DNA from 2 places in the Mesorhizobium sp. BAC0120 genome. Region 1 is predicted to be linked to the other one. Evidence: predicted binding sites of a transcription regulator. Region 1 holds the regulator's gene; the other holds the start of a gene.
The links. Region 1 encodes PhoB, which activates phosphate uptake and scavenging genes when phosphate is short. Its sites were predicted from a motif close to TGTCATNNANCTGTCAT; they were not measured.
Positions count from the first base shown of each region.

Region 2: the regulator PhoB is predicted to act here: its motif matches at 5,122-5,138, upstream of SAZ10_RS06120 (RNA degradosome polyphosphate kinase).

Region 1 is NZ_JAWRCU010000003.1:578,159-586,721, reverse strand. Features, by position in the region: gene SAZ10_RS09690 (autotransporter domain-containing protein) at 1-3,132, shown strand, start outside; gene phoB (phosphate regulon transcriptional regulator PhoB) at 3,288-3,977, opposite strand; gene phoU (phosphate signaling complex protein PhoU) at 4,001-4,708, opposite strand; gene pstB (phosphate ABC transporter ATP-binding protein PstB) at 4,747-5,556, opposite strand; gene pstA (phosphate ABC transporter permease PstA) at 5,553-6,398, opposite strand; gene pstC (phosphate ABC transporter permease subunit PstC) at 6,401-7,393, opposite strand; gene pstS (phosphate ABC transporter substrate-binding protein PstS) at 7,456-8,511, opposite strand.
Region 2 is NZ_JAWRCU010000002.1:545,038-553,600, forward strand. Features, by position in the region: gene SAZ10_RS06090 (amino acid ABC transporter permease) at 1-417, shown strand, start outside; gene SAZ10_RS06095 (amino acid ABC transporter ATP-binding protein) at 436-1,239, shown strand; gene SAZ10_RS06100 (TIGR02117 family protein) at 1,335-2,003, shown strand; gene cml (CmlA/FloR family chloramphenicol efflux MFS transporter) at 2,275-3,483, shown strand; gene SAZ10_RS06110 (FAD-dependent monooxygenase) at 3,553-4,779, opposite strand; gene SAZ10_RS06115 (zinc-finger domain-containing protein) at 4,791-5,039, opposite strand; gene SAZ10_RS06120 (RNA degradosome polyphosphate kinase) at 5,207-7,417, shown strand; gene ppx (exopolyphosphatase) at 7,414-8,563, shown strand, end outside.

The sequences.
Region 1 (8,563 bases):
GCGCCGCAGCCGGGCTTTGCGATTTTCGGCGGAGAGGCAGGTGCGGTTTACGTCGACGATGGCGACGGCGCCGTTTCCGCGACCGGCATGCAGTTCATGACCGACGGCTATCGGCTGACGGGCGATACTGTCAGCCTCGTCGGGACGGGCGGCACGGCGCCGGTCATCCGCGTCAGTGGCGGCGCGACCGCAACGATCGAGAGCGTGATCGACGGCGTCAACGGGTTCAACAAGACCGACGCCGGAACCCTGGTGCTCAGTGCGCAGAACCTCTATTCCGGCAATACCGTGCTCAGCGGCGGGGAGCTTTCGGTATCATCGGACGGCAATCTCGGCCAGCTTGCGAACGCGCTGCAGTTTGAAGGCGGCACGCTGCAGGTCACCGGCAACGGCTTCCACCAGACTGACCGCACAGTCATCTGGGGCAATCCGGGCGGCGGCTTCGATATCGCAGATGCATCCAACACCTTCACCGTGGCGCAGGCCCTGACGGGTTCCGGCGGCCTGCTGAAGATCGGTGCCGGTACGCTGACGCTTTCCGGCAACAACAACTACTCAGGCGGCACGACGGTCGGGCACGGTACCCTGCAACTCGGGGACGGCGCCCACAAGGCAGCGATCGTGGGATCGGTGACGGTCCGCAACGACGGCACTTTCCGGATTTCGAACGCCGACACGTCGGCAATCACGACCATCTCCAACAACGATGCGGGTACCGTGGTTTTCGCAGGCGCAAGCAGCGCCTCCGATATCCACATCATCAATGGCCCGGCGTCCGCCGTCCTGTTTGTCGATGACAGCGATGCCGGGCACGCCACGATCGATAACAATGGTGTCGATCCGAGTGCGGGAAACGGGACCGGATTTTACGATCACAGCACGGCCGGCCATGCCACGATCACCGCGCAGAACGCGCTGGTCGATTTTAGCGGCGACAGCAGTGCCGGAAACGCGACGATCATCATCGGCAATGGCGGCAGAGCGAGGATATTCGGGAATGCCTCGGGCGGTGCGGCCCATTTTGCGATCAATGCCGGAGGAACATTCGACATCTCAGGCTTGGCAGTAGCGGGAACAAGCGTCGGATCGATCGAGGGTGCCGGCGGCCTGTTCCTGGGCAGCAAGAGGCTGGAAGTCGGCGGCGACAACAGTTCGAGCGAAGTCAGTGGAGTGATCTCCGATGGCGGATTCGCAGGCGGCAAGGGAGGCTCGCTGGTGAAGTCCGGTTCGGGCATGCTGACGCTGACAGGGGCCAACACTTATAGCGGCGGCACGACGGTAAGCGGCGGCACGCTTGTGGGCTCCGTAGCAAGCTTCGGCTCGGGAGCGATCCTCGATAATGCCGCACTGGTGCTGGACCAGGCCGCAAATGCTGCTTTTGGCAATGACATTTCCGGATCGGGCACGCTGACGAAGGCTGGCGCCGGCATTCTTGCCTATGACGGCAATGGCTCCGGTTTCATTGGCACCACGACCATATCTGCCGGTGCGCTGATCGTCGGCTCGGATGAAGCGCATAAGACTGCAGTGCTCGGCGGTTCGATGAATGTGTTGTCGGGTACCATGCTTGGCGGCCATGGCACCGTGGGGTCGAACGCCGCCTCCGTGGTCACGGTCGAGAACGGCGCCACGATCGCACCGGGCAATTCCATCGGCACGCTCACCATCAAAGGCGATCTAGCCTTGGCCGCCGGCTCACGTCTCGAGGTGGAAGTCGATCCCGCCGGCGCTGCAGCCGATCTGGTACACGTCACCGGCACAGCCACCGTCCATGGCGGCTCGGTCGCACATATCGGTGCGGTCGGCAGCTACAGGCCCTCTTCGACCTATGCGATTCTCACAGCCGATGGCGGCCTGTCGGGCAGGTTCGACAGTGTGGTCTCCGAGTTTGCCTTCCTGGACCCGACGCTGCTCTACGACGCCAGGAATGTCTTCCTGAAGCTGAACCGCAACGATGTCGCTTTTGCCGACAAGGCGCTGACTCGCAACCAGAAGGCCGCGGCCGGCAGCCTCGATACGTTCGATCCCGCCAATCCGCTTTATGGGGCAATCGTCACCTTCGCCGAAGACGATGCCATGATCCGCGATTCCTTCGATCAGCTGACGGGAGAAGTACATGCCTCGGTCAAGGGCACGCTGATCGAGGACAGTGCACTGCTGCGCGATGCCGTCAACGACCGTATCCGCTCGGCCTTCGGCACCGTGGCGGCCACCAACGTGCCTGTCCTGGCCTATGGCGCAGAGGGCGGCGCCACCCCGGCCATCGCGGCAGCGCTGGCGCCTGCCGACGCCGGCCGGCTGGCGGCCTGGGGTACCGCCTTCGGTGCCTGGGGCGATCGGGACGGTGACGGCAATGCGGCCGAGATATCGTCGGCGACCGGTGGCTTTCTGACCGGCATCGATGCCCCACTCTCCGATACCATCCGGCTGGGCGTGGTAACAGGCTTCAGCCACACCACCTTCGGGGTCGACGAACGCGCCTCTTCCGGCGACAGCACCAATTGGCATTTCGGCCTCTATGGTGGCGGGCAATGGGAAGGCGTGATGGGCGGCGCCTTGGGTTTCAGGGCAGGGGTTGCCTATAGCTGGCACGACATCTCGACCGTCCGCTCGGTCGCCTTCGCCGGCTTTGCCGACAGGCTATCGTCCGACTACGACGCCGGCACCGCACAGGCATTCGGCGAGCTCGCCTATGACATCAAGGCCGGCAGCATCGGGCTGGAGCCCTTTGCCAACCTGGCCTATGTCAGTCTGCATACCGATGGCTTTACGGAAACGGGCGGTGCCGCGGCTCTCGCCAGCCGGTCCTCGAACACCGATGACACATTCACGACAGTCGGTTTGCGCGCCTCCGCCGACTTCAGCCTCGGCTCCGTGACGGCCACTGCGCGCGGCATGCTCGGCTGGCGCCATGCCTTTGGCGATGTGACGCCCGAGGCCAGCCTTGCCTTCAGCGGCTCCGCCCCCTTCACCATCGCCGGGACTCCGATCGCCGAGGACGCCGCCATCCTCCAGGCAGGTCTCGACCTCAACCTCTCCTCCAAAGCAACGCTCGGCCTGGCTTACCAGGGCCAGCTCGCGTCAAAGGCCCAGCAGAACGGGTTCCGTGCGAGCTTGGAGGTGAGGTTCTAGAGCAGAGCGTTCTGTTTTTGAGTTGGCGCTGCCCCTCACCCTTACCCTCTCCCCGTTTTTCACGGGGAGAGGGTGAGGGTGAGGGGCAGCGCCTGCCTCAAGCGAATAGCAGAACGCGCTAAAGACAGGGGCAAGGATCAGGGGAGCACTCCCCGTCAGTTCTCGCGTATCGCGTAGCCGGCGCCGCGAATCGTGCGGATGACGTCGGGCATGCGGCCGTTATTCACCGCCTTACGCAGCCTGCCGACATGCACGTCCACCGTGCGCTCGTCGATATAGATTGTCTCGCCCCAGACATTGTCGAGGAGCTGGCTGCGCGAGAAGACCCGGCCCGGATGCTGCATCATGAATTCGAGCAGCCGGAACTCGGTCGGCCCGAGCTTGATCTCGCTCTTCTTGCGATAGACGCGGTGCGCCTCGCGGTCGAGCACGATGTCGCCGACCTTGAGCACGCTGGAAAGCACTTCCGGCTTGGCGCGCCGCAAGAGCGCCCGCACGCGGGCGATGAACTCCGGCGTCGAGAACGGCTTGACCAGATAGTCGTCGGCACCCGTAGAGAGGCCGCGCACCCGGTCGCTCTCCTCGCCACGCGCGGTGAGCATGATGATCGGCAGCCGCTCGGTCTCGGGACGCATGCGCAGGCGCCGGCAAAGCTCGATCCCCGATACGGCCGGCAGCATCCAGTCTAGCACGAGAAGATCGGGCACATTCTCCTGCAGCCGGATTTCAGCCTCGTCGCCGCGGCTGATGATCTCGACCTGATAGCCTTCAGCCTCGAGGTTGTATTTGAGGAGGACGCAGAGCGGCTCCTCGTCCTCCACGACCATGATCTTGGGTGCGATCATCCGGTGTGCCTCGAAGTGATACGTTATTCGGTAAGCGCAGCCACGGACATCTCGTCAGACTTCGGCCGGTAGGGCGGAAGCTGCGTGCCGGTGATGACGTAATAAGCGTTCTCGGCGATATTGGTCACGTGATCGCCGATACGCTCCAGGTTCTTCGCGCAAAAGAGCAGATGGGTGCAGGCGCTGATATTGCGCGGATCTTCCATCATATAGGTGAGGAGCTCGCGGAAGACGGCTGTATATTTGATATCGACCTTCTCGTCGTCCGCCCTGAGCGTGCTCAGTCCCTCCGCATCGCGACCCACATAGGCACTGACGACGCCGTAGACCTGGCTCAGCACCAGCGAGGACATATTCTCGATCGTCTGCGCGAGCGCCTTCGGCGTCGCCGTCTCGCCGACCGCGCCGACGCGCTTGGCGATGTTCTTGGCAAGATCGCCGATCCGCTCGAGATCGGCCGCCATGCGGATCGCGCCGACGACCGAGCGCAGGTCCTGCGCCATCGGTTGGCGCCTGGCGATCAGCGTGATCGCACGCTCGTCGAGCTCGCGCTGCTTGGCGTCCATGATCGCATCGTCGGAGATGACGCGCTGTGCCAGTGCGCTGTCGGACTGGAGCAGCGCGGTTGTCGAGGACGACACCATCGACCCGGAAAGATCGCCCATATCGCGGATCAGCCGGTCAATCTGTGCGAGATCCTCGTCGAAGGAGGCAACCGTATGTTCAACCATGACCTGTCCTCGTATCGTGCCGCGGGGTGTCGAATCGCTCAGCCGAAACGGCCGGTGATGTAATCCTGCGTCCGCTTTTCCCGAGGCGAAGTGAATATTTTCTCGGTCTGGTCGAACTCCACCAGCTCGCCGAGATACATGAACGCGGTCTTGCTCGACACACGCGCTGCCTGCTGCATGTTGTGAGTGACGATGACGATCGTGTATTCGCTGCGCAGCTCGTCGATCAGCTCTTCGATCTTCGCGGTCGAGATGGGGTCCAGCGCCGAGCAGGGCTCGTCGAACAGGATGATTTCGGGCTTTACCGCGACCGTCCTCGCGATGCAGAGCCGCTGCTGCTGGCCGCCCGAGAGGCTGAGGCCGCTTGCATGCAGCTTGTCCTTCACTTCGTTCCACAGCGCGGCGCGCTGAAGCGCCTGCTCGACACGCGCATCCATTTCGGACTTGGACAGCTTTTCATAGAGCCTGACGCCGAATGAGATGTTCTCGTAGATCGACATCGGGAAGGGCGTCGGCTTCTGGAAAACCATGCCGATCATTGCCCGCAGCAGATTGAGATCCTGGGAGCGGTCGAGGATATTCTTGCCGTCGACGACCACTTTCCCTTCGGCACGCTGATTGGGATAAAGCTCGTAGATGCGATTGAAGACACGCAGAAGCGTCGATTTCCCGCAGCCGGACGGTCCGATGAACGCGGTCACGCTCTTCGCCGGCAGGGCCAGCGAAATGCTCTTCAGCGCTCTCGTCCCGCCATAGAAGAAGTCCAGGTTTTGCACCTCGAGCTTCGGGGCGGCGACGGATTGTTCGGGGGAAAGAGTAAGTTGATCGGGAGACAACATCTGGCTCATCTTTCCTCTCTGCGTCCTGTGAGACTGCGGGCGGTGATGCTCAACGTAAGCACCGCAATCGTGATGATCAGTGCGCCGGTCCACGCCAGCTGCTGCCATTCTTCATAGGGGCTCAGCGCGAACTGGAAGATTGTAACGGGCAGGCTGGCCATTGGAGCGTTGAGATTGGCGCTCCAGAACTGATTGTTCAGGGCCGTGAAGAGTAGCGGCGCCGTCTCGCCGGAGATTCGGGCAATCGCAAGAAGTATTCCGGTGATGATGCCCGAGAGAGCAGCCCGGTAGGCGACGGAGCGGATCACGATCCAGCGCGGCGCCCCGATTGCCGTGCCCGCCTCGCGCAGTGCATTAGGCACCAGCAGAAGCATGTCTTCGGTGGTGCGCACGACCACCGGAATGACCAGCAAAGCAAGTGCGCAAGCGCCGGCGATAGCCGAGAAGTGACCCATCGGCCTCACAAGCAACTCGTAGATGAACAGCCCGATAACGATCGAGGGGGCCGAGAGGAGAATGTCGTTGATGAAGCGCACCGCGACCGTCAGCTTCGAGAAACGTCCATACTCGGCCATGAAGGTGCCGGCCAGGATCCCGATCGGGGTTCCTACAACCACTGCGATGATCGTCATCGCGACGCTGCCGGCGATCGCGTTGAGCAATCCGCCGGCCTCGCCGGGCGGCGGGGTCATTTCCGTGAACACTGCCAGCGAAAGCCCGGAGAAGCCCTTGTAGAGCAGAGCGCCTAGGATCAGCGCCAGCCAGGCAAGCCCGATGCCCGCCGCTAGCGTGCACAGCGTCATCATGACTGCATTCTTGGCTTTGCGACGGTTGTAGATGGCGGGGGACATGGTCAGGCTCCGGCTCGGCGCTCGATCCGCATCAGCATGAAGCGGGCGGCGGCAAGAATGAGGAACGTGATGACGAAAAGGATCAGGCCGAGAGCGATCAGGGATGAAGTATAGAGCTCGCCATCGGCTTCGGTGAACTCGTTGGCGATGGTCGCCGAAATGGTTGTGCCGGGTGCAAAGAGCGAGGCGCTGATGCGATGCGCATTGCCGATCACGAAGGTCACGGCCATGGTCTCGCCCAACGCTCGGCCAAGCGCGAGCATCACTCCGCCCATAATGCCAATGCGCGTGTAGGGAATGACGACGCGGCGTGTGACCTCCCAGGTCGTGCAGCCGATCCCGTAGGCGGACTCCTTGAGCACGGGCGGCACCGTCTCGAACACGTCCTTGGTGATCGAACTGATGAAGGGCAGGATCATGATCGTGAGGATCAGCGCCGAGGTCAGAAGCCCGATGCCGTAAGGCGGGCCGGCGAAAAGGCTGTTGAGGCCCGGAACGCCGTGAAACAGGTTGATGATGAAGGGCTGTATCGTGGTCTGCAGGAAGGGCGCGAAGACGAACAGGCCCCAAATGCCATAGATGATCGACGGGATACCTGCGAGCAGCTCGATCGCGATGGCGATCGGGCGCCGGAGCGATCGTGGGCAGAGCTCGGTCAGGAAAACGGCGATGCCGATACCGATCGGGACAGCGATGACGATCGACAAGGCGGCGGTCACGACCGTGCCATAGATCGGGGCGAGCGCGCCGAACTTTTCGGTCACCGGGTTCCAGCTTTCAGTAACCAGGAAGGCCGCGCCGAAGGTGGACAGTGCCGGCCAGGAACCTATGACCAGCGAGATTGCAACGCCGCCCAAAATCAGGAGAACGAGGATGGCGGCAGCGCGCGTAAGGGTTCGAAAAAACGCATCAGTGGTAGCGAAGCGCTGGACGGTGGCCTCTCTGGCCCGGGCTGCGACCGATGGTGCTGGCATGGCTTCGGATGCGATGGTCATGTAGCCCCCTTGCTGAAGAACAGGTGGAGGGCGCCTAGCTCGCGCCCTCCACGCTAAGGAGATTACATGGCCGAGTAAACCGGCTTGCCGTTGGCGTCTACGACGTCCTTGGCCCACATCTCTTCGACGCTCTTGACGACCGCATCCGGCATCGGGACGTAGTCGAGTTGCGCGGCCATCTCGTCGCCCTTGGCGTAAGACCAGGCGAAGAACTTGAGCGCTTCGGCGGTGGCGGCCGCGTCATCGGGCTTCTTGTAGACCAGGATCCACGTCGCCGAGGTCATCGGCCAGGTTTCGGCGCCCGGCTGGTTGGCAAGGATGACGCCGTAGCCCGGCTGCGAGTTCCAGTCGGCATTCGCGGCGGCAGCGGAGAACGCAGCAGCGGTCGGCTCCACCTTCTTGCCGTCCTTGTTGATCATGTCGGCGTAGGTGAGCTTGTTCTGCTTGGCATAGGCATATTCGACATAGCCGATCGCGCCGACCGTCTGCGCGACGTTGTTGGCGACGCCCTCATTGCCCTTCGCGCCGATGCCGACCGGCCACTCCAGCGCCGTGTTGACGCCGACCTTGTCCTTCCAGTCGGCGCTCACGTCTGCGAGATAGTAGCTGAAATTGAAGGTCGTGCCCGAACCGTCCGAGCGGTGCACGACTGCGATCGCAGTATCGGGCAGCTTGACGTCGGGGTTCAGCTTCTGAATCGCAGCGTCGTTCCAGGTTGTGATCTTGCCCTGGAAGATGTCAGCCAGCGTTGGTCCATCGAGAACCAGCTCGCCGGGCTTGATGCCTTCGAGGTTGACGACGGGCACGATGCCGCCCATGACCATCGGGAACTGGGCTAGCCCGATCGACTCCAGATCCTCGCCCTTCAGCGGCGCGTCGGAGGCGCCGAAGGTGACGGTCTTCGCCTTGATCTGCTTGATGCCGCCGCCAGAGCCGATCGACTGGTAGTTCAGTCCGATGCCGGTCTCTTTCTTATAGGCGTCCGCCCATTTGGCGTAGATCGGATAGGGGAAGGTCGCGCCGGCGCCGGAAATATCCGCGGCCGTGGCCAGTGAAGCAGTGAAGCTGGACGATGCGATGGCAATGGCCACCGCCGCCGAGCGGATGAAGTGTTGCATGTCGCCTTACTCCCGTTTTCGGAATTCAGTGAGGACGCCCTTGCGGCACCTC
Region 2 (8,563 bases), on a different contig from region 1:
CTCATGAGAGCCTTGATCGGCGTTGCGTTGTTCGCGTCGGCCTATATGGCGGAGGTGGTGCGCGGCGGGCTGCAGGCGATACCCAAGGGGCAGTACGAGGGCGCCGATTCCCTCGGGCTGAGCTATTGGCAGAAGACGGGGCTGATCATCCTCCCGCAGGCGCTCAAGCTCGTCATACCCGGCATCGTCAACACATTTATCGGCATGTTCAAGGACACCAGCCTCGTCGGCATCATCGGCATGTTCGACCTGCTTGGCATCGTACGCCAGGCCTTCTCCGACACGAACTGGGCCTCGCCACAGACGCCGATCAGCGGCCTCGTCTTTGCCGGTTTCGTGTTTTGGCTATTCTGCTTCGGCATGTCGCGCTATTCCATCTATATGGAACGCCGGCTCGACACCGGCCACAAACGATAACCAGGGAACCGGATTTATATGAGTACCGAGAACATCGTCAGCGCGGAAGAGATCAAGGTCGATCTCAAGAAGATGCACATCTCCGATACGGACGTCGCCATTGACATCGTCGGGATGCACAAATGGTTCGGCGAGTTCCACGTGCTGCGCGACATCAATCTGAGGGTCATGCGGGGCGAGCGGATCGTGGTCTGCGGGCCGTCTGGCTCGGGCAAGTCGACCATGATTCGTTGCATCAACCGCCTGGAGGAGCACCAGAAGGGCAAGGTGGTCGTCGACGGCAAGGAACTCACCAACGATCTCAGGAAGATCGACGAGGTCCGCCGCGAGGTCGGCATGGTGTTCCAGCACTTCAACCTCTTCCCGCATCTGACCATCCTGGAGAACTGCACGCTGGCGCCGATCTGGGTGCGAAAGATTCCGAAGAAGCAGGCCGAGGAGACGGCCATGCACTTCCTGCGCCGTGTGAAGATCCCCGAGCAGGCGCATAAATATCCTGGACAATTGTCTGGCGGCCAGCAGCAGCGCGTGGCGATTGCCCGCTCTCTCTGCATGAACCCCAAGATCATGCTGTTCGACGAGCCAACCTCGGCGCTCGATCCGGAGATGATCAAGGAAGTGCTGGAGACGATGGTAAGCCTGGCCGAGGAGGGCATGACCATGCTCTGCGTAACGCATGAGATGGGCTTCGCGCGCAAGGTCGCCAACCGCGTGATCTTCATGGACCAGGGCCAGATCGTTGAACAGAACACGCCGAACGAGTTCTTCGATCATCCCCAGCACGAGCGCACGAAGCTGTTCCTCAGCCAGATCCTGCATTAAGGGCATCTCAGTGTCAGGATGGCCGTCCACTGACATGGCGGCCGTCGTCTTGAAAGCCGCGCTGACGAGCGTACGCTGTCGGGGGCAGCGGGAGTATGAGGAGGGGGCTCCGTTGGTTCGTTGCCGTTGTCGGTTCAGTGCTCGCCGCGCTGATCCTCGGCACGGTGCTGCCGCGACCGCTGTTCGAAGAGGCCGCGGGCAGCGGGCCTGAAGGGCGGCGCATTCTCGTGCTTTCGAGCCCGATCCACACCGACATTGCCGTTCCGGCCGAAGCACTCTCCGATGCGGAATTCGAGTTCCTGCGCGAAGCATCCCTGCCGGTCGACAATTCCAATGCGCGCTGGGTGCTGTTCGGCTGGGGCGGCAAGGCGTTCTATGTCGCGACGCCGGAGCTGACGGACATCCACCTTGGACCGCTGCTGAAATCCTTTATGCTCGACAGCTCCGTCATGCATGTCCAGGTGACCGGGGCGATCGACGAGGCTCAACCTTTTGTCTCAGCCTACACGATATCCGAGGATGGACTCACCCGCCTGCTCTCCTTCGTCAGGGGGACCTTTGCAGAGGCGGATGGTGCGCCGGTTCGCCTGCCGGGCACGGGCTACGGAGAGAGCGATACCTTCTTCGAGGCGATCGGCTCGTTCAATGCCTTGCTCGGTTGCAACACCTGGACCGCCGCAGCGCTGCGCGAAGCGGGGCTCCGGACAGGATGGTGGAACCCGCTGCCCGCGACGCTAGGCTATTCGCTGATGATCTATAACTGATGGCGAAAGCCAGACTTCGGCCATTCCTGGGCAGCCGCCATTCAACACGAACAGACGAGCCGGTTGATAGGGCGCTGCATCGCTGGTAAGTGCACCTTCTTCAGCCCGATTGGCCGACTTACACAGGCGCGAAACATGGAATCTAAGCAAGCAGACAGATAGGCCGCAACAACCCCTCTTCGTTGTTGCGGCAGTCTGCCCGGTTCCTCTTCCGGTCCAATACAGCGCAGGCCGCCCGCCAAATCTCATTCATTTGAGCGGATGCTTCGTGATGCCTACTCAGAACCCACGGCTGTGGGCCTACAGCCTGCCGGTCGCTTTGATGCTGCTGGCTCCCTTCGACATTCTCGCCTCGCTCGGCATGGACATTTATCTGCCGGTCGTTCCTGCGATGCCCGGGATTCTCGGGACCACGCCAGCGGTCATCCAGATGACCCTGACTTTCTACATGATCATGCTCGGCATCGGGCAGACGGTATTCGGACCCTTGTCCGATCGTCTCGGTCGCCGCCCGGTGCTGATCGGTGGTGCGCTGCTTTTCGCTGCTGCGTCACTCGCGCTGGCCGCCACCTCGGCGGCTTACCCCTTCGTCGCGTTCCGGCTGGTCCAGGCGACTGGGGCATCGGCAATTCTGGTGGCCGTTTTTGCGACAATACGAGACGTCTACGCCGAAAGGCCGGAAAGTGCAGTGATCTACAGCCTGATGAACGCAATACTGGCATTCGTGCCGGCGCTTGGTCCCGTGGCGGGCGCGCTGGTTGCCGGGTCGTTCGGCTGGCGGGCCATTTTCGTGCTTCTGGGCATACTCGCCGTGGTGATGCTCGTATGGGCGCTACCCAACTGGCACGAGACACGTCGCCTCGGAGGGGCGCCGCGTGAAGCCGTATTCGGTCCCGTGCTGAAAAGCCCCGCCTTCTGGGCCTACACGCTCGGCTTCGGCACGGCCATGGGCACATTCTTCGTGTTCTTCTCCACCGCTCCGCGAGTTCTGATCGACGGGGCTGGGCTGTCGGAACTCGCGTTCAGCGTAGCATTCGGCACGGTTGCGCTTGTGATGATCGTCACGACACGCTTCACCAAGAGCGTCGTGAGGCGGCGGGGAATCGCCGACACCGCCATCCGCGGCATGACAATACTGATTCTTGGCGCCGGTTTACTGACACTGGGCCAACTCTGCCTGCCGCCATCGTTCTGGTCCTTCATTCTGCCGGTATGGCTGATGGCGGTCGGAATTGTGTGCACGACCTCGGTTACGGCCAACGGTGCATTGCAGGAGTTTGGGGACATTGCCGGAAGCGCAGTCGCCCTGCATTTCTGCGTCCAGAGCATCATTGCCAGCGTCGTCGGTACCTGTTTTGTCGTGGCGCTGAACGGCGAAACAGCCTGGCCATTGATCGGCTATGCGGCCGCCATGGCGGCGATTACGCTTACAGCGTTGCTGTGGGTTCGCAATCGGCAGGCACGTCCGCTTCCCGCCTGACCGCATCTGCGCGGGCGGCCTTCGAGCGAGGTCGCCCGCACTATCGTGGGCGCAGATGTGTCCGCTCTGCTATTGGACGTCGTCGCGACCGCTCATCCGCCAGCCATAGAGCCAGTCGAGATCGGTGGCGAGTTGTTCTGGCGACCGCGACTTCAGGAACAGGTTGCGGGCGAGCGCGACCGGCCCCACGGCGTGCCAGGCGAAGCGGTTCAGTCCGCCGCGGCGGACAACCTTCGAGACGCGCGCGCGCCGCTCCGCGGCCCATGTCGCAAGCGCGCCAGTGGCGTCGGCCGAGGCAGCCGCTACCGTGTCGGCCAGCGTCACCGCATCCTCGATTGCCATGGCCGCGCCTTGCGCGGCGAACGGCGTCATGGCGTGCGCGGCGTCGCCGATCAGCGCGAACGAGCTGCCGAGTGTCCAGTCTTCGAAACTGACGGTATGGATCGGCCAGACCGTCCAGCCCTTGATCGCCTCGATCAGCCTGCGGATTTCCTTCGCGGAGCCGTCGACCGCTTGACCCAGCAGCGCGGCGTCGGCCTGTCCTGACCAGCCATGATCGAGCGGCCGGCCTCTTGTGACGGCGACGAGGTTGAGTGTTTCACCACCGCGCAGCGGATAAACGATCAGGTGGAACGCCGGATGGACAAAGACGCTGACGGATCTTGCGTCGGTAATCCTGCCAAGAATCTGGCCTGCCTCACCCTGTGCAGGCATCGTCGCGCGCCAGGCAATGCTGCCGGAGAACCGGCTCCTGCCTTTCGCCCCGGCGAGGCTGCGAAGCTTCGACCAGACTCCGTCCGCAGCGACCAGAAGCAACCCATGCTCTTCCGCCATCTTGCCCTCGCGGTCGATCGAGGCGGTGACGCCTCTCGCGTTGACCGCGAAGTGGCTGACGGAAGCGCCGGCGCTGAATGTGATGCCCGGTTCACCTGAGGCGCGGGCAAGCAGCGCATTTTGCAGATCGGCTCGGTGGACGACGAGATAGGGTGCGCCCCAGCGCCGCTCGGCGAAGTCGCCGAGCTTTACGCGGGCCAGCACGGCAAGGCTGCGGGCATCCACGAGCGTCACGTCGTCGGGGCGCACGGCCACCGATAGCAGCGCGTCGAGCACGTCGAGCTCACCGAGCAGCCGGGTAGCGTTCGGCGAAAGTTGCAGGCCGGCGCCCACCTCGTCGAGCCGTGGGGCGCGCTCATAGAGCTGGACGGCAATGCCGCGCCTGGCGAAGGCGAGAGCGGCCGTCAGCCCCGCGATCCCGCCGCCGGCGACGATGACCTGGCGGGAGGCCCTTCGCGCCATATGTCAGTGATTCAAGCTGCTGCCGGCGTGACGTAGAGGCAGCCGTCGGGGCGGGTCTCGCCGGCCTTCAGCCCGGGCGAGTAGCGATAAAGGGTGGAGCAATAAGGGCAGACCTTCTCATTGTCGCTGCCCATGTCGAGGAAGACATGCGGATGATCGAAAGGCGGGTTGGCGCCCACGCACATGAATTCTTTCACGCCGATTTCGATGACGGGATGGCCCGCATCGTTCTGGAAATGGGGTACGGTTCCGCCAGCCATGTCAAGTCTCCTACACCGCTTGTTTCGGCGGCCAAAAGCATGGGTTTGCGTTTGGAGCATATGCCGCATGTTTGCAAGATGGTGAAATCAAACTGTTGCATTTGCCTGTCACGAGATAGGCTAGGGGACGCCGCCCGCGGCGGAGCGGCGGCGAAGGGTTGATAAAGATGAACGAGCTAGCGCCTGTCCAGAAGGAATTCGTCACCCAGGCCGCCACGCCGGAACCAGGCTCGGACGGCAACCCCGACCGCTTCGTCAACCGCGAGTTCTCGTGGCTGCAGTTCAATCGCCGCGTGCTCGAGGAATCGCAGAATCCCAATCATCCGCTCCTGGAGCGCGTCCGCTTCCTTTCGATCTCCGCCGACAATCTGGACGAGTTCTTCATGGTGCGCGTTGCCGGTCTTGCCGGCCAGGTCCGCGAAGGCATCGTCGACAGGAGCCCGGACGGTCGCACGCCCCAGCAGCAGCTGGAGCAGCTTCTCCTCGAGGTAAGCCGTCTCCAGGAGGATCAGCAGGCGAGCCTCAGCAGCCTGATGGAACTCCTCAAGAAAGAGGGGATTGAAATGGTTCCAGCGGGCACACTGTCACGCGACGACAGGATGTGGCTGGAGGATCACTTTCTCGAGACGCATTTCCCGGTGCTGACCCCGCTGTCGATCGATCCGGCCCATCCTTTTCCATTCATCCCCAATCTCGGCTTCTCGATGGGTCTCCAACTGAGACACCTCAAGGACAAGCACGAAATGACGGCTCTGCTGCGCTTGCCGCAGACGCTGAAGCGCTTCATTCGCTTGCCGGATCGCAAGGGTCTCGTCCGCTTCATCACCCTGGAAGAAACGGTGAGCCTGTTCATCGAAAAGCTATTTCCCGGCTACGAGGTGAAGGGCGCCGGCACGTTCCGTCTGATCCGCGACAGCGATATCGAGGTGGAGGAAGAGGCGGAGGATCTCGTCCGCTTCTTCGAGACGGCGCTCAAGCGCCGCCGTCGCGGTTCGGTGATCCGTATCGAGTTCGATTCGAGCATGCCGGAGGAGCTGCGCGACTTCGTTGCCACCGAGCTCGGCGTTCCGGCAAACCGCATCAGCGTGCTCGATGGGCCGCTTGCCGTGAGCCAGATATCGGAGATCGTCGCAATCCCGCGCGACGACCTGAAGTTCAAGCCCTATAACCCGCGCTTTCCCGAGCGCATCCGCGAACATCGCGGCGATTGCTTCGCGGCAATCCGCGAGAAGGATATCATTGTCCATCATCCCTACGAATCCTTCGATGTCGTGGTGCAGTTCCTGCGCCAGGCATCGCTGGACCCGGAGGTCATGGCGATCAAGCAGACGCTCTACCGTACCTCAAACGACAGTCCGATCGTGCGTGCTCTGATCGACGCGGCGGAGGCCGGCAAGTCGGTGACGGCGCTGGTGGAGCTCAAGGCGCGCTTCGACGAGGAGGCCAACATACGCTGGGCGCGCGATCTCGAGCGTGCCGGCGTGCAAGTCGTGTTCGGTTTCGTCGAGCTGAAAACGCACGCCAAGATGTCGTTGGTCGTGCGCCGCGAGGACGGCAAGCTGCGCAACTACGTCCATCTCGGCACCGGCAACTACCATCCGATCACGGCGCGCATCTATACCGACCTGTCCTTCTTCACGGTCGATCCGCATATCGCACGCGATGTGGCGCAGATATTCAACTTCATCACAGGCTATGCGGAGCCGGCGAAGGAGATGCGGATTGCGCTCTCGCCCTACACGCTGCGCGATCGGATCCTGGGCCATATCGCCGACGAGGTCGAGCACGCGCGGCAGGGTCGGCGCGCGCAGATCTGGATGAAGATGAACGCGCTGGTCGACCCGATCATCATCGATGCGCTCTACGAGGCCAGTCGAGCCGGGGTCGAGATCGACCTGGTCGTGCGCGGCATATGCTGCCTGCGCCCGCAGGTGCCGGGCCTTTCCGAGAATATCCGCGTCAAGTCGATTGTCGGCCGCTTCCTGGAGCACAGCCGCATCTACTGCTTCGGCAATGGTTACGGGCTGCCTTCCGACGAGGCGATCGTCTATATCAGCTCGGCCGACATGATGCCGCGCAACCTCGATCGGCGCGTCGAATGCATGGTGCCGATCACCAACCCTACCGTACATGAGCAGGTCCTGGGCCAGATCATGCTGGGCAATGTCATGGACAATCAGCAAAGTTTCGAAGTATTGGCTGACGGAACCTCGCGGCGCAAAACGCTCGAGGAGGGGGAGGAGCCGTTCAACGCGCAGGAATATTTCATGACGAATCCCAGCCTGTCAGGTCGCGGCGGTGCCCTCAAGTCGCACGCGCCGAAGCGGATCGCCCAGTTCAAGCGCAGTAGAAAAGCGAACCTAGCTCCCGCCAAATGATCTCCCATTCACAGGGCCGGCTGCAGGACCGCCGACCGCTGTCCGTCATCGACATCGGGTCGAACTCGATTCGACTTGTCATCTATGAGGGGATAGCGCGCTCGCCGACGATCCTGTTCAACGAGAAGATGCTGGCGGGGCTCGGTCGCGGTATCGTTTCCACCGGCAAGCTCGATCCCGAGGCAGTGACGCGCGCCGTTGGCGAGTTCCGCCGCTTCCGTGCCCTTTCCGAGCAGGCGGGCTCCGAGCAGCTTTACGTCATCGCGACTGCGGCAGCGCGCGAGGCCGAGAACGGCATGGATTTCATCCACAGAGCCGAGGCGATCCTCGGCACGGAAATCCGTGTTCTCTCTGGCCGAGAGGAAGCCCATTATTCCGCCCTCGGCGTGATCTCGGGCTTCCATCCGGCGAACGGCATCGCCGGCGACCTTGGCGGCGGCAGCCTCGAACTGATCGATGTCGACGGCATTTCAATCGGCGACGGCATCACCCTGCCTCTCGGCGGCCTGCGCCTGCAGGATCAATCCAAGGGCTCGCTCGTGGCCGCCCAGAAATATGTGCGCGAGCAGCTCCGGCGCGCCAAGCTCCTTTCGACAGGGCAGGGGCGGGCCTTCTACGCCGTCGGCGGCACCTGGCGAAACCTCGCCCGGCTGCACATGACCGCGACGAACTATCCGCTCGCGGTCATGCACCACTACGAAATGGCTCCGGATACCTCGGCCAATTTCCTGCGCCAGATCGGGCGCGGCGAGATGGACAAGATTCCCGGCATCGAGCGCGTGTCGAGAAGCCGCCGCGCACTCCTGCCTTATGGTGCGATCGTGCTGCAGGAAATCATTGCCGCTATGAAGCCGTCGAAGATCGTCGTGTCGGCGCTCGGCGTGCGCGAAGGCTTCCTCTACTCGCTGCTGTCCCCGGAAGAGCAGCGGACCGACCCGCTGCTCTCGGCGGCGGAGGAGCTGGCGTGGCTGCGCGCCCGCTCGGTGACGCATGCGCGCGAGCTGGCGGATTGGACCGGCGCGACCTTCTCCGCCTTCGGCATCGAAGAGACCGAGGAGGAAGTGCGCTACCGGCGTGCTGCCTGCCTGCTTGCCGACATTGGCTGGCGAGCGCACCCCGATTATCGGGGCACGCAGTCGCTCAACA